Regions from separate parts of the Lysinibacillus sp. FSL K6-1151 genome, predicted to be linked through region 2. Evidence: predicted binding sites of a transcription regulator. Region 2 holds the regulator's gene; each other region holds the start of a gene.
The links. The regulator LexA, encoded in region 2, represses DNA repair genes until DNA is damaged. The targets are predictions, from matches to a motif close to CGAACATATGTTCG.

Region 1 (10,761 bases), 2.0 Mb from region 2:
AAATGCCTCCAAACAACACGAGCATGATGGCATTGGCAATGGCATGCTCAACTGTCGCAGCAAAAAAGCGACGTTCTGTATAAGGCATTCTTTTTTTAGCAATCCACAGTATGAAATGCATAAGTAGGATGAAAATGTTCCCAATAATAAGTTTCGTCGACCGCTTCTCATCATAAAAATAGCGTAGTGAGTCAAATGACTCTTCAATCAGAAAGGCTTGCTGTGTTTCAACATTGAAGAAAATCTTGTTATTGAGTACCTTCCATTTCTCTTGTGTACGGTCATTATAGAGAATCAAAATATCATAGATAGTACCACTTTTCCACTGACTAGCGGATATTGTTACAGGAGAAGCGTTGTCCCAATTTTGTTGTAGCTGTGTGATAGCCTTTGCATGAGCATAGCATTGCTGAGGAACATAAAGGCAAGAATCCTGTGCTATAAAGGTTTCCTTGTTCATATTCTCCTTTAAATAGATTCGTTGGATTGCTTTGGAGGAATCCATTGTTGTAGGAGAATTAGTAGGACTTTGAACAAAAGATAATAGTAATATAGAAAGAACTACTATAAATAGCAATGACACAGAAGGAATTTTCCATCTATTTTTAGTCTTTTGTTTATTAATTACTGAGGGCTCTGTCATATTGCGTAATAATTTTTTTTGCTGCTGATCAGATAACATTAAATCATCTAAGTGTTGCCATGTCTTCTTATCATTCTTCATCCATCTCACCTCCTAACTGTTTTTTTAATGCGATGAGTGCTCGTTTTAATGTGTTTTTTACTTTTCCCTCATTCCAGCCAAGGATAGTGCAGGTTTCCTCGATGGATAGTCCTTCTATTTTGCGCAGAATGATTACATCACGATAGGTGATTTTTAGTTTACGAATAGCAAGATATAGCATCTTGGTATCTTCTTGTTGCATCAGCCATTGATGAGGAGAAGGTGACGCTTGTTCTTCATGCTGTTGTAAAAAAGGGACAAACTGAATTATCCTTTTTCGACGATAATGATCATAGGCAAGGTTACGTGCAGTGCACCGCAACCAAGCGAGATCGGCTCCTTCTTTTATTGTTTGGTGATGTTTCAAATAACGGACAAAGGTTTCCTGTGTATAATCCTCCGCTAATTTTTCATCATTTAGTAAGTAATATAAGTATTTAAAAATGGTGTGGTTATGTAAGTAAAATATTTCTTCTATCTTCAAGCTGTACACCTCCTTTTCTTTAAAGACGAAGAACCCTTAGAAAAGTATCATTTTACCAAAATAAAAAGCAGAGAGTAGAGACTCCCTGCTTCTTGTTATGATTAATTATAGGTTAATGGCTTTTACCTCATCAATGTTTTCAAGCTGTGCTACAAAAACTAAATCTTCTTCAGTTACAACATTATCAACCGTTAGCATCATAACCGCTGTACCACCAACCTGTGCACGGCCAACTTGCATTGTTGCGATATTGATTTCTTTTTCTGCAAGCTTTGTTGCTACACGGCCAATTGCACCTGGTTTGTCCGTATTTTTAATGTAAAGAAGGTGACCTTGTGGAATGACGTCCACAACATAGTCTTCTACTTTTACGATACGTGCACCTAAACCGTTTAATAATGTACCAGCTACTGTATGCGTTTCATTAGCAGTAATAATTTCAATTGTAATTAAGCTTGTAAAGCCTTTAGCAGTTGTTGTTTTGTGCTCATTAATTTTCATGCCGATACGTTCAGATAAGTAACGGGCATTGACATCATTTACATGATTACCATGATTTTTTGCTAATAAGCCTTTTAGTGCATTTGAAGTTAATGGACGTACATCATAGTTTGCTACTTCACCAGCATAAGATAGGTTGATTTCTTTTACAGGCTCTGTTGTTAATTGTGATAGGAATGAACCAAGCTTTTCAGCTAATTCAAAGAAAGGCTCAACTTGTGCAAGAAGCTCTTTCGGAATAGATGGCATGTTTACAGGGTTTGTTACGGTACCTGTTTTATAAAATTTAATGATGTCATTTGATACATCAACCGCAACAGATTCTTGTGCTTCAATTGTCGATGCACCTAAGTGAGGCGTTGCGATTACCTGTGGTAAAGTCAGTAGCTTATGATCTGTTGCTGGTTCAGAAACAAATACATCTAGGGCAGCACCAGCTACTTTTCCTGCTACGATTGCATCATATAAATCATCTTCATTGATAATTCCACCACGTGCACAGTTAATGATACGCACGCCATCTTTCATCATCGCAAATTTTTCTTTATTAATAAGATTACGTGTTTCAGGAAGAAGTGGTGTATGAACTGTAATGAAATCTGCTGCTTCGCAAATTTCTTCAACTGATGCTTTTGTTACACCTAATTCTTTTGCACGTTCATCTGTTAGGAAAGGATCGTATGCCATAACATTCATACGTTGACCTTTTGCACGATAAGCTACTTCAACACCGATTCGTCCAAAGCCTACAACACCCAACGTTTTATTTTTTAGCTCAACACCAACATAAGATTTGCGATCCCATTTTCCATTTTTTAATGTATTAAAAGCTTGTGGAATATGACGGGCAAGTGAAGTCATCATTGCGATTGTATGCTCAGCAGCTGAGTTTGTGTTACCATCTGGTGCGTTGACAACGATAATGCCATGTTCAGTAGCAGCAGCAAGGTCAATATTATCGACACCCACACCAGCACGACCAATTAATTTTAAGTTTTTAGCTGCTTCGATCACTTCACGTGTCACAGTTGTTTGAGAACGAACAAGTAATACATCCACATCTGCAATTTTAGCGATTAATTGTTCTGGTGCAAGACCAGTGTCTACAATAATGTTTAAATCTAAATCTTGCTCCTGACGTAATGGGAAAATACCATCCTCACTTAGTGGATCAGCGATAAATACGTTAATGTTTTTTGTTGCAGTAGTCATTATAATTAGCTCCTTTTTAATAAATATGGGTTGTGGATTTATCTACGACAGTCTGAAATTTGTAAAATTCGAACATCTTACAGCATGCAAACGATCTCCTTTCTAAATCGAAAACAATATAAAAAGCCTTCCACGCCTTACAGACACAGTTATTGTGTTGTAAGGGGCGAAAGGCTGAATAAACATTGGTTCGCGGTACCACCCTTAATCACTGCTGGAAAATTTATTCTGGCAGTCTTAGCTATATGCGTAACGCGCATGGGACGGATAAGCTTACTGTTAAGTTGTTCGGCTTATCTATTCTGGAGTGGAACTATTATCGTAGAAATCACTGATTTACACCAACCATCAGCTCTCTTTGGATTTTCTTGTGACTAGTATGTCTCCGTCGTTATATTTTGTGTGATTAAATTTGTTAACATCATAATCCCTATTGTTCACCTTTGTCAACGATATTTCTGAAAAACTTAAAAAATACAGACTTCAAAAGTCTGAATAATAACTAAAAACGAACATTATTCGTTTTATTAGTGTTTAATATTCGTCTTTTCGGAGGATACAATGAAAGCGTTAACGATATTTGAAAAGTGCGATAGTATCAGTGTTCCATGTAGTTTACGGTTAAAAAATTATATGGTAATTAAATGGAATGAATTAGATGATTTATGCTATTCCTTGATGATTTAAGTGTAAGAAAGCGAACATTTTCGCTTGTCACATTTTAGACAAAAAATTAGATTTTAGAAGGTAAACAGACTGTGAGAGAAGAATGTTAGTTAAGGATGATTTGATTTGGGGGTGTAAAAATGCAGTACGATGTTGCAATAGTTGGTGCTGGACTTGCGGGTTTAGTTGCTGCTTGTGAGTTAATCGATGCAAAGAAAAAAGTTCTTTTAGTAGATCAAGAGCCTGAAAATTCAATAGGGGGACAGGCATACTGGTCTTTTGGTGGGATATTTTTAGTAAATTCTCCAGAGCAGCGAAGGCTTGGAATTAAAGATAGTAAAGAACTGGCGTGGCAAGATTGGCAAGGAACTGCAGGCTTTGATCGTTTAGAAGATGAGGATTCGTGGGCTTATAAATGGGCCAGAGCCTATGTTGATTTTGCTGCAGGTGAAAAATATGACTGGTTAAAGTCAAAAGGTATCAAATTTTTCCCTGTGGTTGGATGGGCAGAACGGGGAGGCTCTTTAGCGGGAGGACATGGCAATTCTGTACCAAGATTTCATATTGTATGGGGAACTGGTCCTGGCATAGTAAAGCCGTTTGTAAATAAAGTAAAGCAAGCTATGAAAGATGGATTTATCGATTTTAGACCAAGACATCGTGTGGATGAATTTATACAACATGATGGAAAAATTACAGGAATCAGTGGAACAGTGCTAGCAGAAACCTTTATTAATCGAGGTGAAAAAAGTTCGAGATTGGGGATTGGCGAATTTTCCTACGAAGCCGATGCCGTGATTATAGCAAGTGGCGGTATTGGGGCTAATTTTGATTTAGTAAGAAAAAATTGGCCTGCACGACTTGGGACTCCTCCTAAAAATATGGTATGTGGTGTGCCAGCTTACGTTGATGGGAGAATGCTAGAAATCACAGAACATGCTGGAGGACGTATTGTAAACCGCGATCGCATGTGGCATTACACAGAGGGATTAAGAAATTGGGATCCAATTTGGCCCAACCATGGCATTCGTATTTTACCAGGGCCTTCCTCCTTATGGTTTGATGCAGAAGGTAATCGATTCCATGCACCCAACTTCCCAGGCTTTGATACGCTCAGTACGTTAGAGGCAATTCAAAAAACAGGTTATGATTACTCTTGGTTTATTTTAACGGAAAAAATTATTGAGAAGGAATTTGCACTATCTGGTTCAGAACAAAACCCAGATTTAACAAACAAAAGCATTAGTGATGTGCTTAAGCGTATAATGCCAGGTCCACCAGCCCCTATCCAAGCTTTTAAAAATCATGGCGAAGATTTTGTGATTGCACATGATTTAAAAGAACTAGTAGAAGGCATGAATAAACTAGCAGGGAATGAGCTACTGGATTTCATGAAAGTGAAAGAGCAAATCTTGGCAAGGGATCGAGAAATGGACAATAAGTTTACGAAGGATTTACAGGTTAACGCTATTCATGGGGCAAGGCATTATATTGGAGATAAATTAGTGCGTGTTGCCAAACCACATAAAATTCTAGATACTAAAAATTGGCCATTAATTGCCGTACGTTTAAACATTCTAACTAGGAAAACCTTGGGTGGCTTACAAACAAATTTAAATGGTGCGGTGTTGGGTATGGATGGTCAACCTATACCAGGTTTATTTGCTGCTGGTGAAGTAAGTGGCTTCGGTGGCGGGGGTGTTCATGGCTATCGTGCTTTAGAAGGGACATTTGTCGGAGGCTGTTTATTTAGTGGACGGCAGGTTGGGCGCTATTTAGCGCAGGAATAATAAGAAAAAGAGCATCGTTCATCAGGACGATGCTCTTTTTGGATGGGCTAGTAGATGGCTTACTATTTTAAGGTTTAGACCATTTACGCACACGGCTAAACCCTATCTCACCAAGTATTAACGATTTGCGTTTTGAATCTCTGCAATCTTAGCAATTTGCTCCTCAACCTGCTCCTTCGTCCAACCATTCTCTTCGACAAAGAAATTGCGTTCTGCACGGCGGCAATCATCTGAACAGCTACGCATATAAAATGCTTCGTGTTTTTCCTCACATAACATTAATTTATGACATTCAGGGTTTGCACAGTTTGTATAACGTTCAGAAGGTTCACCTGTGAAGTAATCCTTCCCAACGATGACATGCTCAACCTGATTAATCGGTACACTTCGACGACGGTCAAAAACAAACATCTGACCATCCCATAGCTGGCCCTTTACTTCAGGATCTTTTGCATAGGTTGCAATACCACCGTGTAATTGACCAACACTTTTACCATAGCCTTCACGTTTTAGCCAACCAGAGAATTTTTCACAGCGAATACCACCTGTGCAGTAAGTTAAAATCTTTTTATCTGCAAAATCTTCTTTATGTGCTTCCATCCAAGCTGGAAGGTCACGGAAGGTTTCAATATCAGGTCGTACAGCACCTTTGAAATGACCAATATCATATTCATAGTCATTTCGGGCGTCGATAATCACAGTGTTCTCTTCTTGCATTTGTTCCATAAATTCTTTAGGCGATAAATAATCGCCTGTGATTTCCAAAGGATTAATATCATGCTCCAAACCTAAATGGACAATTTCCTGACGAGGACGTACATGCATTTTCTTAAAGGTATGTCCTTCCACCTCATCGATTTTCCACATAATATCACTAAAACGAGCATCTGCCTTCATATGATTCCTATAAGCATCTGTTTGCTCAACGGTACCAGAAACGGTGCCATTAATGCCTTCAGAGCCTACTAAAATACGTCCAAGAAGTCCAATTTCTTTACATAATGCTAAATGTTCTTCTGCAAATGCTACAGGGTCTTCAATTGTAATATATTTATAATAAAGTAATACACGATAGTCCTTCTGTATCAAAATACGTTACCACCTTTAACTCAATATTCGTCCTTTAATATAGCATAACAAGAGCAATTTTGCTTAGAGTAGAAGGAGTTTTCTAAAAAAACACGAATAGTACATAGTGAATGACTATTCATATTTGGGGGTAATAGAGATGGAATTTTCAACGATTACTTTAGAAAAATTAGAACGTCGTGCAACGTTAACATTGAATCGTCCGCAGGCGATGAATGCTATGGATGATGTTATGATGCGAGAACTCGCAGAATGCTTTGAGGCTCTCCAACAGGAACAAAATATACAGGTGCTTGTTATTCGTGGAGAAGGAAAAGTCTTTTCTGCGGGTGGCGATATCAAGGCTATGTTAGATGAAAATAAACCATTAAATATTGATGAGGCAATGGTCTATCTTTCACGTATTGTGAAAGCGTATTATCAGTTACCAATGATTGTGATTGCGGCTGTTCATGGTGCATCGGCAGGTCTAGGGTTTAGTCTAACACTTGGGGCAGATATAGTTGTGGCTTGTGAAAATAGTAAGCTAGCTATGAATTTCATTGGAATAGGACTAATCCCAGATGGAGGCGGTCATTTCTTCATGAAGGAACGTGTGGGGACTGTTAAAGCGAAACAGATGATTTGGGAGGGGAAGGTATTAACAGCAAAAGAAGCATTAGATGAAGGGCTTATTGACTTTATTGCACCAGAGGATACTGTATTTGCCATGGCAGATCAGCTTGTTGGTAAAATGCTTGCGTCACCTATTTCTTCCATGATTACAACGAAAAAAATTCTACATGCTCAAAATTTGCCTCAGCTAGAAAATATCCTAGCTTTAGAAGCAGAGGGGCAATCCGCTATGCGTAAAACAACAGATCATCTAGAAGGCATTCATGCATTTGTAGAGAAAAGAATGCCTGTCTTTGTAGGAAAATAACAATCATAAAAGGCGCGTAGCAACATTGACTACGTGCCTTTTAGCCACTAAACATGGAATAAAATTAATTTACCCGAAGCGTTTACAAGACGATGAGTTTTGTCGGCAACACCTTTTTCCTCAATTTGTTGTTGTCCGTTTAGTTTAGCAGCCTCATCATTTTCAAATGTCCAAGTTTCATCAAATAATGTTTCCCCTGTTTTTTCAAAAGCTGTAAAACGATAATTCTCCATACAAACCCCACCCTTTTACTTAAATATATTTCTATTATACATAGAAGATTTATAAACTTCACGGTAAAACTAGTGAATTTTTTGATAAATTACGAAAATTGTGGAAAAAGTAAGGCAATGCTGTTTTTTATGTAATACCATTTTTCATAAAACGTGAACTATGATAAAATAGAACAAATATTCGGTTTTGTTTAGTGAACATATTACGGTACAGAGGCGATAATTATCTACTATTTGAGGTGATTGGATGACAGCAATTCGTTTTTTTCATTTGGCAGATTTACATTTAGATAGTCCATTTAAAGGTTTATTTGGATTACCTGAGCACATTTTAAAGAACATTAGGTCGAGTACTTTTGAAGCATTCGATAAAATTATCCATAAAGCAATTCAAGAGAAACCTGATTTTATATTAATTGTTGGAGATATTTATGATGGTGAAAATCGTAGCTTGCAAGCACAACGAAGATTTCAGGATGCAATGGAAAAGCTCTTCCAACACAACATCCCTGTGATTGTGAGCTATGGTAACCACGATCATTTAAATGGCACTTGGACACGCTTTGCTTTGCCAAGCAATGTCTATGAACTACCAGCGGAAACGACCGTGGTTCAATTAAAAATCCGAGGCCAGCAAGTAAATATATATGGTTTCAGCTATCATGAACGCCATTTAAAGGAATCAGTTATTGAAAGTTATCCAATTGCACAGGATCAGCATGCCATTCATATTGGTATGCTACACGGCAGTGAGGCAGGCAACACGACCCATGATGTTTACGCCCCCTTCACTAAGCAGCAGTTGATAGAAAAGAACTATCATTATTGGGCTTTGGGACATATTCATAAACGACAGCTTTTACATCAAAACCCTCCCATTGTTTATCCAGGCAATATTCAAAGTCGACATCGTAAAGAACAAGGACTGAAAGGCTTTTATGACGTGACGTTATCCCAAACATCGAATGAGCTAGATTTTATCCTTACATCTACTGTCGTTTATAACACGATAGAAGTGGATTGTACGAATGTTGTACATGCCAATGAATTACTAAAAAGATGTTCGGAAGCGATCACAACGAATAGGACGAAGTACGGGGCATCAGTAGTTGAGCTTCACCTGCAAAACATTGATGAACAAACGGAAGCTTTATTTGAACACGCAACTGTAGATGCATGGTTAGATACTGTGCGAGAGACGGAGGAAGGCATTGAGCCGATGTGTTGGGTACAAAAGTTGGTATTGCAGAAGACAGCAAGTCTTTATGAGCAGACAGTAGCAACTCAATCCGTTGTCAGCTTAATGGAGCAGTGGGACAGTAATGAATGGAAAGATATTCTAAAAGATTTATACCAATATGCTGGTGGTGCAAGGCTGATAGAGCCACTAAGTGACAAGGATATTGAAAACTTAACGCAAAATGCACAGGCATTATTGGCAGAAGAAATTCAAAGGGCGTGATCACATGCTGACTATACAAAAAATCCAAATATATGGCTTTGGTAAGCATGAAAACATCACCATTTCCTTAAATGAGGGTGTCACTATTTTTTATGGATTAAATGAAGCAGGAAAGACGACGATTCAGCAGTTTATACTACAAATGCTCTTTGGTTTCCCCATACGGCAGCAGACACAGCGCAAATATGAACCAAAAGTTTCGACGAAATATGGTGGTCAGCTCACACTCGTGCATCCTATTTATGGCCAGTGCACTATTGAACGTGTGAAAGGAAAGGCAGCGGGCGATGTTTCTGTTTATCTAGAGGATGGAACAACGGGACACGAGGAACTATTAACTAAGCTTTTATATGGGTATTCTAGAACGTCCTTTGAATCCATTTTTTCATTTTCATTGCATGAGCTACAGGGCATTGAAAAAATGTCAGAGGAGGAGCTAACCCATTTGCTACTAGCCTCTGGCACAACAGGGGTTCAACATTTATCAGCTCTTGAAAAGAAGATGGAGAAAGAGGCAAATGAGCTGTTTAAAAAAACAGGTAAAGTACCCGTGATTAATCAAAAGGTTGAGCAATTAAAGCAGCTTGAGCGTACGATTAAACAGGAGCAGGGAAAGATTCTAACATTTGAGGACAAATTAAAGCAATTACAACTACTTGAGCATAATCTAGAAAAGCTTTATAGTACGCAAAAACTGCTGCAACAACAATGGCAGCAGTTAACGATTCAAAAGCAGGCACTACCTCTCCTCAAACAGCAACAGATTTTACAGCAGACACTGCTCAATTATCAACATGTACAGTTTCCGCCAGAAGGTATAAGACGCTATGAGCAATTAAAGGATCGTCTATTACACGAAAGCCAGCAGCTAATGCAATTAAAGGAGCAATATCAAACATTACAAAATCAAGTACTTACCATAGCGGATGAGCATACAGTCAATGAAATGGCTCGTCTTATGCAAAAAGAGGCAACGTGGCATCAGCTGATGGTGAAGGAGCAAAATTTACATGATGATCTCTTTATGTTTGAGCAAGAAATAAAAGCACAGTTTCGTTTATTAGGCGTACTCGAGACAGAGGCACAGGAGAATCTTCTCGAAGAAACGGTTTCACTCCAGCAGGAACAACAATTTCAGCTTCAATTAAGTAAATTGGAGGAGGCAGAGGACGAGCTAAAGTTTCATCTACGCTCACTAGAGCAAGTCCATCTAGAATTAGAGACAATTGCCAAACAAAAGCAACGGCTCATGCAAGAGTCATTAACAAATGAAGAAGAACATATTTTAGCACAGTGGCCCCAACAAAAGCGTAAGCTTGAGCAATTACGTGCGGCCAAATCGCAACGTAGTAAACAACAGCAACCTCATTATTTTAGCTGGCTTGTACTGCTAATCGGTTTATTGTCATTGATTTATGGTGTATTTGAAAAAAACATAGTTACGACCATTATCGGAGCTGTTTTATCATTGCTGACTCTGTTATTTATCCGATATGTTAAACAAGCGGATGAGCCTACTAGTAAAGAGCATAGCTCCCTTCTTCGAGAGTTAGAGCAGGAGGAAATGACGGTACAAGCGGTGCTATTAAAGAAGCAAAGATATGAAGATCGTTGGGTACACGTCAATGAACAGCAAAAGGAGAAGGAGCAGCAATACGCTTCTCTTGAATATAAAATT
Region 2 (10,761 bases):
TAATCCCTTTATTAAATGACGTCACACTTGTACCGAACCAGTCATTCTCCTTGCTTTCACTTTTAGGGGAACAGGCTGGAGCTGCGAATGATACAGGTTTAGATTTTGTAGCTTCCATCCTCTATAGTGTAATTCTTCAGACAGAGTATGAAGTTCTAGAAAGACATTCTCAACAAACAAAGCCCAACTATTTACAACTGGGGATTGAAGCGGATGTCAATGCTGCATTAGCGAAAGACTTACAATTTATTAATCGTTCTCATCAGCTTGGCAAAATGCAAGCTACAATTGAGGGCAATCAATTAAAAATAGAAATATTTACAGCAGTAAAAGACAAAGATATAACGGTTCGTATCAGTAAAGATAAAATCGTTAAGCCACGAACTATTTACCGTTATTCAGAAGATTTAAAGGCTGGTCAAGAGCGTGTGGAACAAGAGGGGAAAGAAGGGGTGAGAGTTGAAGTTTATCGTTCCATTGTAGAGAACGGTGCAATGGAAGAACAGTTTATTAGCAGAGATTACTATGCGCCTCAAAATCGGATTGTGACACGTTCATCGCAGGAGCCTATTACAGTCACTCCACCAACAAAAAACGCAGGGCAAAGTATAGCAGATCCTGATTTAGAGATAGATTTAGATGGCAACGGCTTACCTGATATAAAACCTTCAACACCTGAAGAATCTGAGCAAGAAGATGGACCAGAAATTGTCTATGGTTATTATGACAAGGGCGGTAATTTTGTACAAACAAGTCCATAATGATTGGAGGTATTTTTATGGCGATGAAGCCAGGTCGTAAACGTTTAGGGGATTTACTTGTTGAATCAGGCGTTATTACAGCAGAACAGCTAGAGTATGCACTGACTACTAAGTTGAAAAATGAGAAACTAGGTGATTTTCTCATTAAAGAAAACGTCTTAACGGAGCAACAACTCATTGAAGTTTTAGAATTTCAGCTAGGTATCCCTCATATTAGCTTAAATCAATTTTCAATCAGCCCTGAATTATTGCAATTAATTCCTGCTGAGTTGGCAAAGCGGACAAATATTATGCCTATCCGCAAAGAGAAAAATAAATTGTTTATTGCGATGGAAGACCCGATGGATTATTTTGCTATCGAAGAAGTCCGTATGACGACAGGCTGTCAGATTGAAACAAGCATTGCTGCAAAAGATGATCTATATCGTACAATTACCAAATATTATGATTTGCAGGAGTCGATGGATGCTGCAATGTTAGATTTAGCGGCAACTAGTACTGAAACGCAAGACGAGATTGAGAATGAAGATTCACCCATTGTTCGTTTAGTAAATCAAATTATTGCCAATGGTGTAGCACAAAGAGCCAGTGATATTCATTTTGATCCACAAGAAACAGAGCTACGTGTGCGCTACAGAGTAGATGGAGTACTTCGTACAGAGAGGTCATTGCCCAAGCATATGCAAAACGTAGTATTGGCTCGGATTAAAATAATGGGCAATTTAAATATTACAGAAAATCGTATTCCACAAGATGGGCGTATAAAAACGAATGTCAATTTTAGGCCAGTTGATATACGATTAGCCACATTACCGACTGTCTTTGGAGAAAAAGTTGTTATGCGTATTTTAGATTTAACCAATTCGTCCAATGATATTGAGAAATTAGGCTTTAGTGCTACGAATGAAGTACTATTCAGGAAAATGATAAGCCGTCTCAACGGCATGATGCTTATTACTGGACCTACGGGTTCTGGTAAATCCTCTACGTTATATGCAGCTCTTTCGCATTTAAATGAGGAAGGCGTCAACATTATTACGGTTGAGGATCCTGTGGAATACCAATTAGATGGCATCAATCAGATCCAAGTAAAGGAAGAGGTTGGCTTAACGTTTGCGGTAGGGTTACGTTCGATTTTACGACAGGACCCTGACATTGTGATGGTAGGGGAAGTTCGTGATCTTGAAACAGCGCAAATTGCTATACGTGCTTCACTTACAGGACATTTAGTGTTAAGTACGCTGCATACTAATAGTGCAGTAGAATCCATCTCACGTTTACATGATATGGGCATTGAACCATTTCTACTATCTTCCTCACTTGTAGGCATTATGGCTCAACGACTTGTACGTAAAGTTTGTCGTGATTGTGCTGAACCATATGTATTCACCTCACGTGAATTAGAAATACTAGAGGAAAATGGGCTGGAAGGTGTTACCCAAGGTAAAAGGGGGCGTGGTTGTCCTGCATGTAATCATACAGGCTATCGAGGACGTATGGCGATTCATGAAATCCTTCCAGTGGATCGAAAAGTGAAGGACATGATTTTAAATCGAGAAGGTGATTTGGTTCTTCGGGATTATATGAATGACAAAGGCTATCACACCCTATTAGTAGATGGACTATTAAAGGTTGTAGCAGGTCAAACAACAACATCAGAAATTTTACGTGTTGCAAGTGTAGATTAGGGGTGATAAAAATGACATCTTATTCAATCGTTGAATTATTAACACGTGCGTTTGAAGAAAAAGCATCGGATCTTCATTTAACAAAAGGTATTCCGCCAGTATATCGTATTCATGGGCAGTTGGAACATTACGGTGCAGATCCATTAGATTCTGAAGAATTAAAGGGAATGGTAAATGCCATTCTTCCTGTACATAAACAACAGGAGTTTGAGGAAAAGGGAGAAACTGACTTTAACTTTTCATTGCCTGGGAAATGTCGATTCCGTGTAAATGCCTATCATCAGCGAAATGAAGTGACAATAGCGGCTCGTTTAATTGAAGCTAAAATTCCTTCTATTGAAGCACTTAATATGCCACAAGTGTTATATAAGCTTGCGGAAAAACCACAAGGTTTAATTTTAGTAACTGGTCCAACAGGCTCAGGTAAATCAACTACATTAGCAGCAATGATTGATTATATCAACGAGACAAGATCAAAACATATTATTACGTTAGAGGATCCAATTGAATACTTGCATACTCATAAAAAGTCTATCATCAATCAGCGTGAGGTTGGTGTCGATACAATGAGTTTTGCGAATGGTTTACGAGCATCATTGCGTCAAGACCCAGATATTATTTTAGTTGGGGAGATGCGAGATTATGAAACGATTTCAACGGCTATCACGGCTGCTGAAACAGGGCATTTAGTAATGGCAACACTTCATACAAGTAGTGCACCAACTACAATCGACCGTATTATTGATGTATTTCCACCGCATCAGCAAAGTCAAATTCGAGTACAGCTTGCGAATGTACTGCAAGGTATTGTTTCACAGCGTTTATTTATTCGTAAAGATGTAAAAGGGCGCATTGCTGCGACAGAAATTTTAGTACAAGCTCCTGCCATTTCGAATTTAATTCGCAATGAAAAAATTCACCAAATTCCAAGCGTAATGCAGACAAGTAAAGCATTGGGCATGCACACATTAGAATCTTCGATGCAGCACCTGATTACCACAGGTAAGATCTCGCTAGAAGATGCACGGCCATACATGAACGCTGGTGATTATAGTTGACTGTATTTCGTTATAGTGGTCGCACCAAAACAGGAGCACCTAAAAAGGGCATTATTGAAGCCCCAAATAAAAAAATTGCTATGGAGAAGCTTCGTGCACAAGGAATAAATGCGCGAGAGCTTCAAGAATCAAATAGCATTTTACATAAGGACATTGCCATTGGTACAAAAGTGAAGCACCAAGAGTTTGTTATTTATTGTCGGCAGTATGCGACATTAATTCGTGCTGGTGTCCCTGTCGTTGAAGCGACGCGTATTTTGGGTGAGCAAACACGGAATAAACCACTAAAGCGAGCATTGATGCAAGTTGAAGAGGATATTCGGAGTGGGATGGCATTTTCAGATGCAGCAGGCAAACATACCAAAGTGTTTCCCTTGCTTTTTGTCAATATGATGCGTGCTGGAGAGGCTACTGGTAACGTTGACGACACATTAGATCGTCTGGCAAGCACACTAGAAAAGCAATATAACATCAAGAAAAAAATTCAATCGGCAATGACCTATCCAGCAATATTATCCCTTTTAACGCTGGTGGTTGGCATGTTTTTAATGGTTTTTATTGTGCCTACCTTTATGGATGCATTTAAAGATATGGACTTAGAAATGCCGCTAATTACAGTTATTGTTGTTGGTATAAGTGATTGGCTGATTCAGTTTTGGTATCTCGTGATTTTAGGGCTATTAGTGTTAGTAGTGGGATCACGTTATTTTTATAAAAATAATAAAGAGTTTCATTATACGGTTAATGTTTTGTTACTCCGCATGCCTATCTTTGGCCAACTTTTACAAAAAGATATTATAGCGAGAATGACGAGAACTCTATCTACTCTTTTTAGTAGCTCGGTGCCGATTTTACAAGCCCTAACGATTGTTGAAAAAGTCGGAGGTAATCCAGTTATGGGAAAAGTAGTGCTGGAGGCCCGCGATAATTTAGAAAAGGGTGGCACATTATCAGAGCCACTTGAAAAAAGCTGGCTATTTCCACCTCTTGTTACACAAATGACAGCAATTGGTGAGAAAACAGGCTCCTTGGATTACATGCTTGAAAAAATTGCTGATTTTTACGAGGAAGAAGTAAACCGTGCCGTCGATACAATGAAGTCACTTATCGAACCTTTAATGATTATAGTACTTGCTCTTGTTGTAGGAGTAATTGTTGCGGCTATATTCTTACCAATGTTCCAACTATATGAAAATATGTAATTTTTAATTATATAAAACTTATTTAGAAATTGAATTAGAAGACCGTGTTTTCACACTTCATATAAAACTACTAAGGAGGAATTCTCTATGTTTAAAAAATGGAAAAATAAAAAACTATTGAAAAATGAGAAGGGTTTAACATTAGTTGAACTTTTAGCTGTAATTGTTATTTTAGCAATTATCGCAGCAATCGCTGTGCCTGCAATTGGTAATATTATTAATAAGTCAAAGGACCGTGCTATTTTAGCAGAAGCATCAAATATTCTATCTGGTGCTAAGATTGCTTATATTGATGGCGCTTGTAAAGGAGACAGCTCAGATAATGAGTGTGTGAAAGATGAATTAGAAGCGTTTGTAGATGGTATTGAGCTAGGAAGCAATGATAAAGTAACGTATAACGAAAGTGAAAAAAAATGGTCAATTTCATATGGTAGATTTGAAGAGATTAAAACAGAGAGTCTCAAAGTTAGCTCAACTGCAGGTGCAATAACAATATTTGAAGAAGAACTTAATAAACTATTAAAAAGTGCAGGAGTAGATAAGAAAAAAACAGAAAATACTAAAACTCAATAATCAGTCCTCCCAACCCATTCAGAAACGATAATTTTCTTGCGTTTCTGGCTGGGGAATGGATGACTAATTGATAAAATCATTTATACTGAATAGGAAAAGGAGGTCTTTTCACATGTTTAAGAGAAAGAGAAAGTCGCATGTATCGATTGAACTGAAGGATTATGTGCTACGTGCGATTGTGGCGAAAGGACCTGAGCCTAGTCAATGGCATGGCTATGAATATCCTTTACCAGTTGATATCGTTGAAAATGGAGCAATCATAGATGAGGTGGCTCTTTTTGAAATTATTAAAGAACAGGTTGTGAAGTGGACAGGAAAAAAACAGGCTGTTCGTATGTTTGTGCCTGATACAACTGTTTTATTAAAAAGTTTCGAGCATCCTAAAGATGTTAAACCTCAGGAATTACGAGGATATGCTGAAATGGAGTTGGGCCATTCTATTCATTTACCTTTTCAGGACCCGTTAATTGATGTTTATGATCCCGATGCGGAGGACGGTAAAGCGATATTATTTGCAGCACCTTCAGAGGAAATTACGAAAATAGTAGGAATGCTGTTAGATGTCTCCTTGGACCCTGAAGCTGCCGATATTCGTGCCTTATGCAATATACGTTTGTTAGAACATATGTCAATGTTAGTGCCTAATAAAACATATTTAATTGCTGATTGGTCTATCAATGAACTTTCCATTAGTATCTTTTCAAACGGACAGGTTGAGTTTTTGCGTTATCAATCGATTGAAACAGATATGGCACAATGGCAGGGCAAAAAAGTCGATGAATTTAGCTACCAATTTCTCTACAATGGTGAAACCGAAGATTACCAGATGGTCGTCATGGATCAGGTTTTAGAAATTGATCGGATGATGAATTTCTTTAAGTTTTCTTTACATAAAGGGGAAAAAACAGTAGATGAAATCATAATACTTGGTGATAACCCGTTACTCAAATCAATAGGAACCTTATTATCTTCTAATTTAGAGACACCTTTGATGATTGTTGATGGAGCAAAAATTGAAAAGTTCTTTCCTTATTTTAAAAAAGAATTTTCAACATTGCTAGGCTTAGCTTTGAAGGAGGTTCATTAATGGTTCCAGATATAAACCTCTTACCACAGCTTGAAAAACGGTCTACTTCACCAAAGCTTTTTTATAGCTTGATAATTGTCATAGTGGGTCTAATAGTAGCTTATTTACTATTTATATTTTTTACAGCTAAAAGTGATTTGTCACGTTTATCTGCTGAGGAAAAGACATTAACGACACAGCTTGAACAATTACAGCAAGAGTTAGATGTAAGACAAAGTGTTGATCAGGGATCATTGGAGGAATCTGTTGCCTATATTCAAGGTGTTTCTTATCCTGTAACCCCATTAATTGATGAAACGAAAACTTTACTACCAACTCAAACGTACTTGCGTAGCTACGTTTTTGGGGAAAATACAGTTAATATTGAAGTGGATTTTGAAACGATGACCGATATATCGAAATATGTAGAGCGACTTTTAATGAGTAGTTTTTTTACAGACGCACAAATTAATACAGTGTCAAACTTTGATATAGAGCTTGGCGAACAGAAGGAATTAACGCCTGAACAAAAATTTAAAGAAGTACCACGTTATTCAGTGTCCATTACGGCGACAATCGACTTTATGTATTTAGCTGGAGGACGACGCTCATGAATAAATTAACGAGTAGTAAAAATTCATCTATTATCTTGTTATTGACTTTAATCGTTTCTATTTTATTTGCGCTTTATTATTATTTATTATTACCAAGATTAAATGAAGTAGAAGCAAAAGAGAGTCATGTATCACAGATACAGCAAGAGATTTCTAGTGTAAAAGAACAATTAGCTCAATTAGACAAGGAGCAGGGTCAGCCGACTATCAATGTTTTAGCGTTAAGACAGAAGCTACCTACAACAAGAGCTGTTGAAAAGATCATACTAGATTTAGCTGAGATTGAGGAAGTGACAGGAACACGCATAAAGTCATTAACAGTTCAAAATGATGATGCGGCTGTTTCGCAATCAGATGTATCGCAAGACCTTAATCTGTTGGAGCAAGCTGAAGAAGAGGTTAATGGTGAGCAGGATAACAAGATTACGAGTTCACCGATTTCATCTATTTCAAAGGATTCCTTACCATCGAATTTAAAGTTGATTACTTTTATATTAGAGGTTGGGGCGCTTGATTTTAATTCTCTAGAGAGCTTTTTACAGGAAATTGAACAATTACAGCGTGTGATGAAAACGGATACTATCGAATTCAAATTGCCTGGAGAGCAGGATCAATTAGAAAAAGATACGGATCTTACTTTACAAGCTACCGTCCAGGTGACGACGTTCTATTACGAAGGAGAGTAATAATTGCATTGATAGGCGTTCCATACTGCATCTGTATGGGCGCCTATTAGTTTAGGAGGACAGAAAATTGGAAATGGCTTATACAATCTTTCTATTTTTATTTGGGCTTGTCTTTGGCTCTTTTTATAATGTGGTAGGCTTACGTGTGCCACAGAAGGAGTCGATTGTACAACCTCCTTCACATTGTACTAAATGTCAAAGGCAACTGACGGCGCTTGATTTAGTGCCAGTTTTATCTTATGTGTTTTTTGGGGGGAAATGTCGGAGCTGTGGTAATAAAATAGCTTGGATTTATCCAGTAATGGAATTATTAACAGGATTATTGTTTGCCTTTGCATATTGGCAGCTTGGTTGGAGCATAGAGTTTATAGTAGCCCTATTTTTTATTTCATTATTAGTCATCATTGTTGTTTCTGATATAGCCTATATGCTGATTCCGAATAAGGTGCTTTTATTCTTTTTACCCTTCCTTATTATTGGACGAGTATTGTCGCCATTAACACCCTGGTGGGACTGTGCTGTAGGTGCAGTCGTTGGTTTCGGCATATTATATAGTATTGCTGTGATATCAAACGGGGGCATGGGTGGAGGCGATATTAAATTATTCTTTTTAATTGGACTTGTTCTTGGTACAATGCATACACTGTTAACATTATTTATAGCTGCAGTTATCGGCATGATTGTCGGGCTTGTCGTGTTAACGAAGAACAAGCAGGGGAGAAAAACACCTATTCCTTTTGGACCTTCTATTGCATTAGCCGCTATCATTGTCTATTTTTATGGGGATTCATTAATCGATTGGTATTTAGGTTTTTGGTAATTGTTCAATCTTCAAGCATATGGAGGGAAGCAAGTGAAACCGATTATTGGCATTACAGCCTTTGTGGAAGATGATTTATCCTCTCGATTAAATGCTGCTTACAGTAAAAGTATCATTGATGCAGGTGGGATTCCTCTTATTATTCCACTTGGCGTAGAGGAGGATGCCACACAAATTCTATCCCTTACAGATGGTTTATTGTTATCTGGAGGCTATGACGTGCATCCATTTCTGTATGGGGCAGAGCCTGCACCAAAACTAGGGAAAATTCATCCAGCAAGAGATACGGTAGAGTTAGCATTAATTGAAGCGGCATTCACACGAAAGATGCCTATTTTGGGTATTTGCCGAGGCATTCAAATACTAAATGTAGCACTAGGTGGTACTTTATTTCAGGATATTGATAGTGACCATTTTAGTACTAAGCTGCTCAAGCATGTACAGCAATCTGCTCGAGCTGTAGCTACTCATTATGTACAAATTATGGAGGAGAATTTATTAGCGACCATTTTACAACAAGAGAAAATAGCGGTAAATTCATTTCATCATCAGGCAGTTAATGTATTAGCAGAGAAATTAAAAGTAGCAGCAAAATCGAGTGATGGCATTATCGAAGCAGTTGTTCATGAAGAGTTGCCATTTTGCTTGGCTGTTCAGTGGCATCCCGAGGAACTAGCTATAGCAGGAGATGAGCCTGCACAAAAATTATTTTCAGCCTTTGTTGAAGCTAGCTTAAAATTCAAAAAGGAAGCGTAGCAGGGGGACTGTACAAAGAATCCAACCATATATGGATTCTTTTTTTGCGTAAAAAAGAGGATACATGCTCTTAGAAGGAACACATAATCCTCAAAACCTACTTTAAATGATTAATGTACACGACGATATAGTCCTACAACTTGTCCTAAAATAGAAACTTGATCGACGATAATAGGCTCCATAGATGAGTTTTCAGGCTGTAAACGGAAATGATTTTTTTCCTTGAAGAAACGTTTGACCGTTGCTTCATCCTCTGCTGTCATGGCTACAACAATATCTCCGTTATTAGCTGTTGCCTTTTGCTTCACAATAACTAAATCGCCGTCTAAAATTCCTGCTTCAATCATAGATTCCCCCATAATCTCTAGCATGAATAACTGATCCTCGCTTGTGCCATACGTATCTGGTAATGGGAAATATTCTTCAATGTTTTCAATAGCAGTAATTGGGGAACCAGCAGTTACCTTCCCCACAAGTGGTACATGAATGACTTGCTGCTTTTGAATAGACTCTTCAGGCTCTAAAATTTCAATTGCACGTGGCTTTGTTGGATCTCGACGAATAAAGCCCTTTTGTTCTAATCGAGCTAAATGACCATGAACAGTTGAACTTGAAGCAAGTCCGACTGCTTCCCCGATTTCACGTACTGATGGTGGATATCCCTTAGCTCGTACCTCTTCTTTAATAAAAGCCAAAATGTCCTCTTGTCTTTTCGAAACTTTTTTCATGAGTGCTCACCTCTTTTTTCTAATATCATTCTTCTTATTTGATAGTATAACAGAATGCGAACATGTATGCAAACATAGGTTCGAAAAGTGTTTGACAAAAACGTTTGTTCGCTTTATTATGAGAACATACATTCCGAACAAACATTCTAAAAAAGGGGTTGTAACTATGACATGGTTAAAGAAAAATACACATATCTCCATTTTATTAGGAGCTTGTCTACTATTTGCAGGATACCTTTACATAACTGATCCAGGAGATGTTAATTACGCAGAAATTCAAATTGAACATGGGGATAGCTTGTGGTCGTTAGCAGAGCAATACCGTGGTAAGATGAGTACAGATGATTGGATTAAGCTGGTCAAAACAGAAAATGAATTAGCAGATATTAAAATTGTGGCAGGAAAGTCTCTAGTTATTCCTGTATTGGGTGATCAAGCCAATCCCATCCATACTATCGAAATTGCGAGAACTGAACAATGATGAATAAACAAATGTCGGCTGTTGTCTATTGCCGTGTAAGTACTGAAAAAGAAACACAAAGCTCCTCATTAGAGCGCCAACAGGAAGAGTTGCTGCGCTACGCTAGAGAGCAAGGCTATGAGGTAAAGGGTGTATTTAAGGATAAGCATAGCGGCTATGATGTGGAACGCGATGGCTTGCTTGAAATGCTTGATTTCATTAAAGAAAAGGGAATTAATGCCCTTTTTGTACAAGATGAAACACGATTAGGACGTGGGAACGCAAGGATGGCTGTGTTGCATTTATTGCAAAAATCAGCAACAGATGTTTTTTCCATGCGCGATGCAGG
Region 3 (10,761 bases), 530 kb from region 2:
AGCTTTTTGGCTATCTAAAGATGCCTTTAATTGTTCAAGCTCAGCTTTCTTGCCTTCCAATTTTTGACGTTTTTCTTCTACACTTTGCTTTTGCTCTTCTAACTGTTGTTTATCATCTTTTTGATCTTGAATAATTTGACGATCCGCTTCTAATAGTGCATTAACTGCAGAGAAGCGATCAATGAAGTCTACAAAGCTATTAGATCCAAGCAAAACATCTAAATAGCTTACCGAGCCACCAGCTTGAATCGCACGTGCACGTTCTTGTAATAATAAATCTCGCTCTTCAATTTTATGCAGAAGTTCTTTAATGGAAGCTTCTAATTTTTTTATTTCTTCATTTGTTGTATGAATATCTGCTTGAACATTTTTAATATTACTATTGGTTTTGTCGATTTCAGCGTTCAATGCTTGAATTTGATCTAAGATTTTTTGTTGCTTTTCTTGATTAGCCGTGATGGCATTTGACTTATTACTAATGGATGAATTTAAATCATATTTCTTTGTTTCGATTTGTTTCTTTTCTTCTTTTAAATCCGATAAACTTGTTGCATATGCTGATGGAGTTTGGATAAAAAGAAATAGAGCAGATGCTGCTGCAAGTGTTTTCAATGTTTTTTTCGCCTTACTTTTCACCGATTGAACTCCCCTTCGACTATTCTTTTTCTTCTTCACAAATATCCGTTGTGACTAAATTTTTAAAAACTTACGCACTGACATAAAGCTTCCCCAAACACCGATAAGCACGCCAATGAGTAACAGGAGACCGCTCACCTGATACACAAGTGGAGAAAAATCAAGTAATTGAATTAGCTCACCTTGTAAACGTGGTGCAATAATTTTATATACATTGTGGTAAAGGGTTGTGACAACCGCAATCGGAATAATCGAACCTAAAATTCCGAGCCACATACCTTCCAATAGGAATGGGATACGTACGAATGAATTCGTAGCCCCTACAAGTTTCATAATTTCAATTTCATCTCTACGAGCAATAATAGTAATACGAATTGTATTCGAAATTAAGAAAATCGCCGTGAATAATAACCCTAAAATAAGTACGATGCCTACATTACGACTAATATTTAAGAAGTTAAATAGTTTTTCAACTTTTCCTTCGCCATACATAACGTCATACGTATACTCATATTTATCTATCGCTTTTGCAATTTTAGCTGTTTGCTGGGGATCAGCAGCTTTTACATAGATTACATTACGTAAAGGGTTGCTTTGTTCAAATAGCTTAAAATCATCACCAAAATCTTTTACTAACTTAGTTAACTCATCTTCCTTAGTGGAATAGGTCATCTCTGACACACCAGGCAATTTTTTGACTTTTTCGACGAGTGCTTTTTCTGCAGCTTCATCTGCTGTCTCATCAATTAAAACTTTAATCTCAACATCGTTTTCTAAATCAGTCGCTACTTTATTTAAATTCATCATAATAAGCGCAAAAACGCCTACTAGTATAAGCGTAACTGTTACGGCACTGACAGACGCAATGGTCATCCAGCTATTTCGGCCAAGTGATTTCACACTTTCTCGGAAGTGGCGCTTTACTGTATTAAATTTCATAGCCGTATTCACCTCCGTGTTCATCACGGACAATTAAACCGCCTTCAATTGCGATAACACGACGACGAATCGTATTGACAATTTCACGGTTATGGGTCGCCATCACAATGGTTGTCCCTCGAGCATTAATTTCCTCAAATAAATTCATGATTTCCCACGATGTTTCAGGATCGAGGTTCCCTGTTGGTTCATCTGCAATCACCACTTTAGGAACATTGACGATTGAGCGTGCAATCGACACTCGTTGCTGTTCCCCACCTGAAAGCTCATTCGGGAACATTCTTGCTTTATGCTTTAATCCCACCAGTTCTAATACTTCCATCACACGACGTCGGATTTCATCTGGATTTTCCTCAATTACTTCAAGTGCAAATGCTACATTCTCATAAACATTCAAACGAGGTAGTAATTTGAAGTCCTGGAAAACTACGCCAAGTTGACGGCGCAAAAAAGGGACCTTCTTATTTTTTAATGTTGCTAAATCAATACCATTGACTATAATTTGCCCTGATGTTGCCTTTTCTTCACGATACATCAATTTAATAAATGTAGATTTACCTGCTCCACTTGGACCAACTACATACACAAATTCGCCTTGCTTTATATTAACGGAAATACCATTTGTCGCAACTACACCGTTTGGGTACTTCTTTGTCACATTTTTCATTTCTATCATGATTAAACCACCTAAAACTCTCATCTATGTAAGAGGTATTTCTTTTACTATTATAGCACTCTATTTCTGTTTTTTTATTACAGTTTCATTTCAATACGTGCCAGTTCCTTCTATTTCGTTCTTTCATTGCCATTATCATTAAAAAAATGACAAAAATAAAAACAGCAATCGACGATAAACCAAGTCGAATACTGTTTGAAATAGCAAGAAGCATTCAAGCTTTCGCCTGAATGCTTCCCATGTTACATTTGTTGTTCGTCCGTTGTTGTGTAGCGCACTAAAACGGCGCCAGTTTTCGATTCGCCTTCGATAAATAAGCGATTTGCACTTTCAACTTCTTTATCAAAGCGTACTACTTTGGATAGGAATTGGTCCTGTGACTCCATTTTAGAAACATCCTGAATGCCTACATCTACTTTCCCGAAATTCGTCACAACTTTACCACTTAATGAAATGGTACGTGGGACATATATTTCCACCGCTCCAGCAACTGTTTGAGCTTTTATTTTAGATGAATTTGTGGAACAAGTTGTTACCACTACATGTCCATTGACAGACTTCGCCTCTACCTCATCCAAAGCTCCATCTAAATAAACACGTCCATTCAATGTTTCAGCCTCTAAATCCTTACCACGAACATTCGTTAATTCAATGGAACCATTAGAAGAGTCCACTTCCGCTTTTCCAAAATTAAACTTAGTGCCTTTAATAGCTCCGTTCAATGTTTTAACTTTTAATTCTTCAAATTCTATATCCTGTAGTGACGCACTACCATTCATGAGACGAACAGATAATTTTTCAAGTTTATCCTTAGGTACTTGCACCTTTACATTGACTTGAACAAGCTTTAATTGGCTTAAAATGCGAAGTGAACGCTCATCCTCTTTTACAACAAATTGCTCTAAAAAGTGATTGCGTGTTTCTTCCTCGCTCTCATTCATCAGCGGTGCTTTCACCTTACAAACTACCTGAATCGTATCTCCTCCACTTGCTTCCAATGAGAAATTACCATTTGGCAATTCAACAATAACATTGTCTACGTTAGCAGCTGCCACTTCTTCTGTATGTGTAAATTCAATTTTATCTCCAAATGGAGATGCTACATCAAATTCCTTTACCTTTTTAACAGCGGTATTCATCATATCCATAAAAAGAGAACCGATTTGCGTTAAATCCTTACGAAAATCTTGCATTTCATCTTGGAAATATTTCATAAAATCATCTTTTTTCTTGTCACCATCTTTTGATTTTTCTTCAAATAGTGACTCTTCTTTTTCAGTTGAAAAGGATTGCGCCTCTTTTGACACATCATCCATAACATTTTGAGTAGACTTGCCAGGTTGCTCTAATGCTTCTAGTAATGTAATCGCCTCTTGTGCCGAAATCGTTCCTTTTTCTACAAGTTCTAAAATTCGTTGACGTTCATTTTGCATAAATAAATAGCCTCCCTCAGTTCGTTATACTATTTATACGATTCATCATATGAAAAGTTTCACTGCAAAATTGAATAAATTGGGTCTGTTAAGATTGAGACGCTTCTACTAGCAATGCATCCATTCGCAGACGATCACGTTCCAGGATAGGTTTTAAGTATTTCCCTGTGTAAGAGCCAGCGACTTTTACTACCTCTTCTGGTGTACCTGTTGCAACGATAGTGCCACCTTTATCTCCACCTTCTGGCCCTAAGTCGATGATATAATCAGCGGTTTTAATAACGTCTAAATTATGCTCAATGACTAATACAGAGTCCCCATTTTCAACAAGCCGCTGCAACACGACTAGCAATCGAGCAATATCATCGGCATGTAAACCTGTCGTTGGCTCATCCAAAATATAGAAGGATTTCCCTGTAGATCGTCGGTGTAACTCAGAGGCTAGCTTTACGCGCTGTGCCTCACCACCCGATAAAGTGGTAGCTGGTTGTCCCAATTTCATATAGCCCAAGCCCACATCGACAATTGTTTGTAGTTTACGCTGGATTTTAGGAATATTTTCGAAAAACACTACTGCATTTTCAATCGTCATATCAAGAATATCTGCAATACTCTTATCTTTATACTTCACTTCAAGTGTTTCACGATTATAACGTTTGCCATGACATACCTCACATGGAACATAAACATCTGGAAGGAAGTGCATTTCGATTTTAATAATGCCATCTCCTCGACATGCTTCACAGCGTCCACCTTTAACATTAAAGCTAAAGCGACCTTTTTTATAGCCTCGTACCTTTGCTTCATTTGTTGCCGCAAAAACATCACGAATATCATCAAAGACACCTGTATACGTTGCTGGGTTTGAACGAGGCGTACGACCAATTGGTGATTGGTCAATATCGATTACTTTTTCAAGCTCCTCTAGGCCCGTCACTTCTTTATGTTCTCCAGGCTTAACCTTTGAACGATTCAGCTTCTGTGCCAATGATTTATATAAAATTTCATTTATCAGTGTCGATTTCCCAGAGCCTGACACACCTGTCACCGCTACAAATAAACCCAGTGGCACATCCACTTTGACGTTACGTAAATTATTTTCCTTAGCGCCTTTAATGGACAGCTTACGACCATTTGGTTGACGTCTTTCCACTGGTAATGGAATGAATTTTTTACCACTTAAATATTGCCCTGTTAGAGAGTTTTCATTCTTCATAACTTCCTGTGGTGTGCCTGCTGCCACAATTTGACCGCCATGAACACCTGCTCCAGGTCCCACATCAATAAGATAATCGGCTGCCAACATCGTATCTTCATCATGCTCTACCACAATTAACGTATTGCCGATATCACGCATATTTTGCAGCGTGTTAATTAAACGATCATTATCACGTTGATGCAAACCAATCGAAGGCTCATCTAAAATATAGAGAACTCCTGTTAAACGTGAGCCGATTTGTGTAGCGAGCCGAATACGTTGCGCCTCTCCGCCTGATAATGTCCCTGCTGCACGACTCAATGTCAAATAATCTAAACCTACATTGACAAGGAAGCCCAATCGTTCTTCAATTTCTCGTAAAACCAGTCGAGCAATTTGCATATCCTTTTCAGTTAAATCCAACTCTTTGAAAAATGTGTCCGCTTCCTGAATCGAATATTGTGTGACTTCACCAATATGCTTATCTGCTACTTTCACAGCTAACGTCTCAGGCTTTAAACGATAACCTTTACAGGACGGACATGGCTGCTGTGCCATATATTTTTCCATTTGCTCACGAACATAATCGGATGTTGTTTCTTTAAAACGGCGTTCCACATTGCGCACAACACCTTCAAATTCAATCATTTGGTCTCGCACATTGCCAAACTCATTTTCATAATGGAAGTGAATTTTGTCTTTTCCTGAGCCATATAAAACCTTATCCATCTTTTCCTTTGGTAAATCCTTCACAGGCACGTCCATTGGGATATCGTAGTGATCACACACCGCTTTTAATAATTGTGGATAGTACTGTGAACTAGTCGGTTCCCATGGAGCAATAGCATGCTCTAACAAGGAACGATCCCAATCTGGAACGACTAAATCTAAATCCACTTCCTGTGTTGAGCCTAAGCCATCGCAGCTTGTGCAAGCACCAAACGGGCTATTAAATGAAAACATACGAGGCTCTAGCTCGCCTATAGAAAAACCACATATCGGGCAAGCATGATGTTCACTAAATAATAATTCTTCATACTCCATCACATCAACAAGTACACGACCATCAGCCAAACGTAAAGCTGTTTCTAAGGAGTCACTCAACCGTGAGGCAATACCTTCCTTCATAACAACACGGTCCACTACTACTTCAATCGAGTGCTTTTTATTTTTATCAAGATCAATCGCATCATCTAAATCCCGTAATTCCCCATCAATTCGCACACGAACAAACCCTTGCTTTTTTAAATCCTCTAGCAGTTTAACATGGGTTCCCTTGCGTCCAGAAACCATCGGCGCAAGAAGCTGCATTTTTGTTCTTTCTGGATATGATAATAAACGGTCTACCATCTGCTCAATCGTTTGGGAAGTGATTTCTATGCCATGATTTGGACAGATCGGTTTACCAATGCGTGCATAAAGTAATCGTAAGTAATCATAGATTTCCGTTACCGTACCAACCGTAGAACGTGGATTACGACTCGTTGTTTTTTGGTCAATGGAAATAGCAGGCGATAATCCTTCTATTGCATCGACATCTGGCTTATCCATTTGTCCTAAAAATTGACGGGCATAGGCAGAAAGGGACTCAACATAACGACGTTGGCCCTCCGCATAAATTGTGTCAAATGCTAGAGAAGATTTTCCTGAGCCTGATAAACCTGTTAATACGACTAATTGGTCACGTGGAATTGTGACATTGATATTTTTTAAATTATGAGCACGTGCACCTTGCACGACAATTTCAGTATTTTTCACAAGTCATTCACCCTTCTACCTTCAATTCAAATATTGTATCTCGCAACTCAGCCGCACGTTCAAAATCAAGCGCTTTTGCTGCTTCCTTCATTTCGACCTCTAAGGAAGCCAAAAGCTGTTCTCTTTCCGCCTTTGTCAGCTTTTTGCCTTTCGTAGCCTTTTTCACATAGGATTCTTCTTCTTCTGCCACTTGTGTCGCACGAATTACATCTGGGATTTTCTTGATAATGGTTTGAGGCGTTATGCCATGCTCCTCGTTGTAAGCCATTTGCAATGCACGACGACGTTGTGTTTCATCAATTGCCTTTTTCATCGAATCTGTTACATGGTCCGCATACATAATGACATGACCATTTGCATTACGTGCAGCACGACCAATCGTTTGAATTAATGAACGTTCCGAACGTAAAAATCCTTCTTTATCAGCATCAAGAATCGCTACAAGTGACACCTCAGGAATATCAAGTCCTTCACGCAAGAGATTAATACCGATGAGTACATCGTACGTTCCTTTACGTAGCTCACGAATAATCTCAATACGTTCTAGCGTTTTAATTTCGGAATGTAGGTACTCGACCTTTAAGCCCATTTCTTTCAAGTAGGCCGTTAAATCTTCTGACATTTTCTTCGTTAATGTTGTCACTAAAACCCGTTCATTTTGGGCAATTCGATCTTGAATTTCATCTATTAAATTATCGATTTGCCCTTCAATAGGTCGCACTTCAATTAACGGATCCAATAATCCAGTAGGTCGAATAATTTGCTCAACCATTTCCGGCGTATGCTCCAGCTCATAAGGGCCTGGTGTGGCTGATACATAAATGGCCTGATGCACTCGGTTTTCGTATTCTTCAAAACGTAGTGGACGGTTATCAAGTGCTGATGGCAAACGGAAACCATGTTCTACGAGTACACCTTTACGAGCTTGGTCACCATTATACATACCACGAACCTGAGGAAGTGTTACGTGACTTTCATCTACTACAAGCAAAAAGTCATCTGGGAAGTAATCTAGCAATGTATATGGAGTGGCACCTGCTCCACGCAATGTTAAATGGCGTGAATAGTTTTCAATCCCTGAGCAAAAGCCCATTTCACGCATCATTTCTAAATCATAACGTGTCCGTTGCTCTAGGCGCTGTGCCTCTAGTAATTTATCCTCTGCACGTAGCAACGCAAGACGTTCCTCTAATTCTTTTTCAATGTTTTCAATCGCTTTTCGCATTTTCTCTTCTCGTGTAACGAAGTGGGATGCCGGGAATATAGCAACATGCTCTCGATCCGATAAAATTTCTCCAGTTAAGGCATCCACCTCTCGAATACGATCGATTTCATCACCGAAAAACTCCACCCGAATACAATGCTCGTCACGTGAGGCTGGGAAAATTTCCACTACATCTCCACGTACCCGAAATGTCCCCCGAGTAAAACTGACATCATTACGCTCGTATTGAACATCTACAAGTTTGCGCAGTAGCTGATTACGTTCAATTTCCATACCTGTGCGAATCGATACAACCATTTCTCGATACTCTTCAGGAGAACCTAAACCATAAATACAGGACACAGATGCAATAATGATGACATCATCACGCTCAAATAATGCAGAAGTAGCAGAGTGACGCAGCTTATCAATTTCATCGTTAATGCTGGAATCTTTTTCTATATAGGTATCTGTCTGCGGTACATAGGCTTCTGGTTGGTAGTAATCATAGTAGCTGACAAAATATTCAACAGCGTTATTCGGGAAGAACTCTTTAAACTCACTATATAACTGGCCAGCTAGTGTTTTATTATGTGCCATAATGAGTGTTGGTTTTTTAATTTGCTGGATGACATTAGAAATGGTAAACGTTTTACCTGTTCCCGTAGCACCAAGTAATGTTTGATGACGCTTGCCCGCTTTCACACCCTCCACTAATTCCGCAATTGCCTGTGGCTGATCCCCGTTAGGCTGATATGGCGCTTGTAAATCAAATGTTTGCACACATGTCCCCGTCCTTTCCTTCCAATTTGTACATATATTTTAGCATAGCAATATTAAAATTTCGAACATTTAACGAACGAATGTTTGTAAAAAATTTTTTTATCCCTAAAATGAATAACCGTGAAGCGAAGAATACTTATTACTCTCATAATAGCCGCTTCAACACATTTTCAAGCTTAATCTATTCAATAGATTTCGATTCTTGAGTAGAAGTCATAATATTTTCAGTAGAGGGCTTCTGCTTTTGTGAGTGGGGTAACAGATTTTTGGCGTGGGTTGCATTCTTTTATGAGCCAGGGCTCTTGCTTTGAGAGCGGATTTACTCCTGAGCAGGAGTTCTTACTTTCTGAGCAACTCTCCCTCTTTTATAAGCGAAGACTCTCACTTTTTGAACGAGCAGCCCTCCTTCAATCAAATCAGAACCACCAGTATAACTGGTGGTTTGCTCTGCGCGTGAAACGCTGGGGTACTGGCCCATGTCTAAAGACATTCTGAATGGTCTGCCAACCGCACTCCGTTTTCACACAAACCGCTAAAGCGGCTTACTTATTTTTTCTTTCTCTTGATTTCTTCTCCTGTGAATGGGTCAATGAATTCTTTCATCGTCATTTGATCTTGCAGGATATCTTCTTGTAATTGATTTTTTATATACTCTTGTATCTTTTTCTTATTTCGGCCGACTGTGTCCACATAGTATCCTCGACACCAGAATTGACGATTACCGTATTTATACTTTAAATTCGCATGTCGGTCGAAAATCATTAGACTACTCTTCCCTTTTAAATAACCCATGAACGCAGATACACTCAATTTCGGTGGAATACTTACCAACATATGAATGTGGTCAGGACAGGCTGTTGCCTCTATGATTTCTACATCTTTTCTTTCACATAATTGGCGCAATATTCTTCCAACATCTGCTTTAATTTGACCATAAATAATCTGCCTTCTATACTTTGGCGCAAAGACGATATGATACTTACAATTCCACGTTGTATGTGCTAAACTTTTATTATCCATTTATGGTGGCTCCTTTCGTACGAAGTCGGTTGACTAGACCTGACTTTATTGTACGTTTGGAGTTTTTTTATTGTCCATAGCTAAAAGCTTTCCGGAACCCCCTGCATAGCAGGGGGTTTTCAAAGCACACAAAAAAATCCCGCTCTCCAATAGACATGGAGAGCGGGTTCGTTAGTATGATTCATCCTCTGTTTGCTGCAAGGAATGTAGTTCGGCTGCGTATTGGTAAAATGCGTTTTCATCTTTTTCATCGAGTACTCTGTCTATCAGAACCATGAGTTGCTCTTGACGATGCATACGCTGGATACGATTTAAAAATAAATCTAAATAAATCTCGTTTAATAATTTCTCTGCCTCATCAACTTTTTTCGACTGACCCACGGCTTTTAGAAAATCTGTGTACGAATAATATTTATCCAACGATCTCACCTCGATCCTTTTCTAAATTATATGAAAATTGAAATTAAATTGCAATGCTTACGAATTGAAAATAACTTGGATTAGCTATTAATCTCGTGACATTTGCAGTGAATTCTCTAAGCATTTCATTCTTTTCTGAAGGGTTTTCAGCTACTTTGTCTATTTTTTGAAACTCTCATTTTGTTCTACACTACCGTTATCAACAGAAAAAGGAGGCTCTCTCTATATGACTAGCAATTTTGTCAATAGCTACTTAATTTCATTCAACACTTACTTGCTTCAACCTATTCAGCACAACTCCAAGGTTTTCACTCATGTTATCGATAAGCACAATGAGCTGATCGTCACGCGTAAACCGATGCATGTGCTTCGAAAATCTTGTATCTCATTAGGTTCAACCTATGAAGCTGCAAAACTATCGGCTAAACGTTTCTTTGGCAATCAACATAAGCTACCAATCGTCGTGGCCTTTGACTACGGCTATCCCTGTATTTTTCTACCAACTTATTCCCCGAACTCCATTCATAATATATGGATTGGACTTCACGCGATTATCAATATTACACCAAGTCAGACGGGGTGTGTTGTCACATTAAAAAATGGTAAAACAATTGAACTACCTATTCAATATGCCTCGATTAGTAAACAGTTTTTGAATGCATCGATGCTCTATAAATATTACATGAACGAGCGC

Region 1: the regulator LexA is predicted to act here: its motif matches at 7,792-7,805, upstream of MHI04_RS18570 (DNA repair exonuclease).
Region 3: the regulator LexA is predicted to act here: its motif matches at 8,701-8,714, upstream of uvrB (excinuclease ABC subunit UvrB).

Annotation. Positions count from the first base shown of each region.
Region 1 is NZ_CP152040.1:3,846,642-3,857,402, reverse strand. It holds gene MHI04_RS18605 (hypothetical protein) at 1-724, opposite strand, end outside; gene MHI04_RS18600 (RNA polymerase sigma factor) at 714-1,217, opposite strand; gene serA (phosphoglycerate dehydrogenase) at 1,314-2,921, opposite strand; gene MHI04_RS18590 (FAD-binding dehydrogenase) at 3,728-5,377, shown strand; gene MHI04_RS18585 (rhodanese-related sulfurtransferase) at 5,495-6,466, opposite strand; gene MHI04_RS18580 (enoyl-CoA hydratase) at 6,606-7,388, shown strand; gene MHI04_RS18575 (YhzD family protein) at 7,436-7,621, opposite strand; gene MHI04_RS18570 (DNA repair exonuclease) at 7,869-9,083, shown strand; gene MHI04_RS18565 (AAA family ATPase) at 9,088-10,761, shown strand, end outside.
Region 2 is NZ_CP152040.1:1,239,839-1,250,599, forward strand. It holds gene MHI04_RS05795 (G5 domain-containing protein) at 1-761, shown strand, start outside; gene MHI04_RS05800 (ATPase, T2SS/T4P/T4SS family) at 779-2,449, shown strand; gene MHI04_RS05805 (type IV pilus twitching motility protein PilT) at 2,461-3,507, shown strand; gene MHI04_RS05810 (type II secretion system F family protein) at 3,504-4,709, shown strand; gene MHI04_RS05815 (prepilin-type N-terminal cleavage/methylation domain-containing protein) at 4,797-5,282, shown strand; gene pilM (pilus assembly protein PilM) at 5,395-6,369, shown strand; gene MHI04_RS05825 (hypothetical protein) at 6,369-6,962, shown strand; gene MHI04_RS05830 (hypothetical protein) at 6,959-7,648, shown strand; gene MHI04_RS05835 (A24 family peptidase) at 7,716-8,468, shown strand; gene MHI04_RS05840 (gamma-glutamyl-gamma-aminobutyrate hydrolase family protein) at 8,502-9,224, shown strand; gene lexA (transcriptional repressor LexA) at 9,335-9,952, opposite strand; gene MHI04_RS05850 (LysM peptidoglycan-binding domain-containing protein) at 10,119-10,433, shown strand; gene MHI04_RS05855 (recombinase family protein) at 10,430-10,761, shown strand, end outside.
Region 3 is NZ_CP152040.1:713,831-724,591, reverse strand. It holds gene MHI04_RS03335 (M23 family metallopeptidase) at 1-636, opposite strand, end outside; gene ftsX (permease-like cell division protein FtsX) at 691-1,575, opposite strand; gene ftsE (cell division ATP-binding protein FtsE) at 1,565-2,251, opposite strand; gene MHI04_RS03320 (DUF4097 family beta strand repeat-containing protein) at 2,494-3,684, opposite strand; gene uvrA (excinuclease ABC subunit UvrA) at 3,773-6,640, opposite strand; gene uvrB (excinuclease ABC subunit UvrB) at 6,648-8,627, opposite strand; gene tnpA (IS200/IS605 family transposase) at 9,174-9,647, opposite strand; gene MHI04_RS03300 (IDEAL domain-containing protein) at 9,819-10,067, opposite strand; gene MHI04_RS03295 (competence protein ComK) at 10,294-10,761, shown strand, end outside.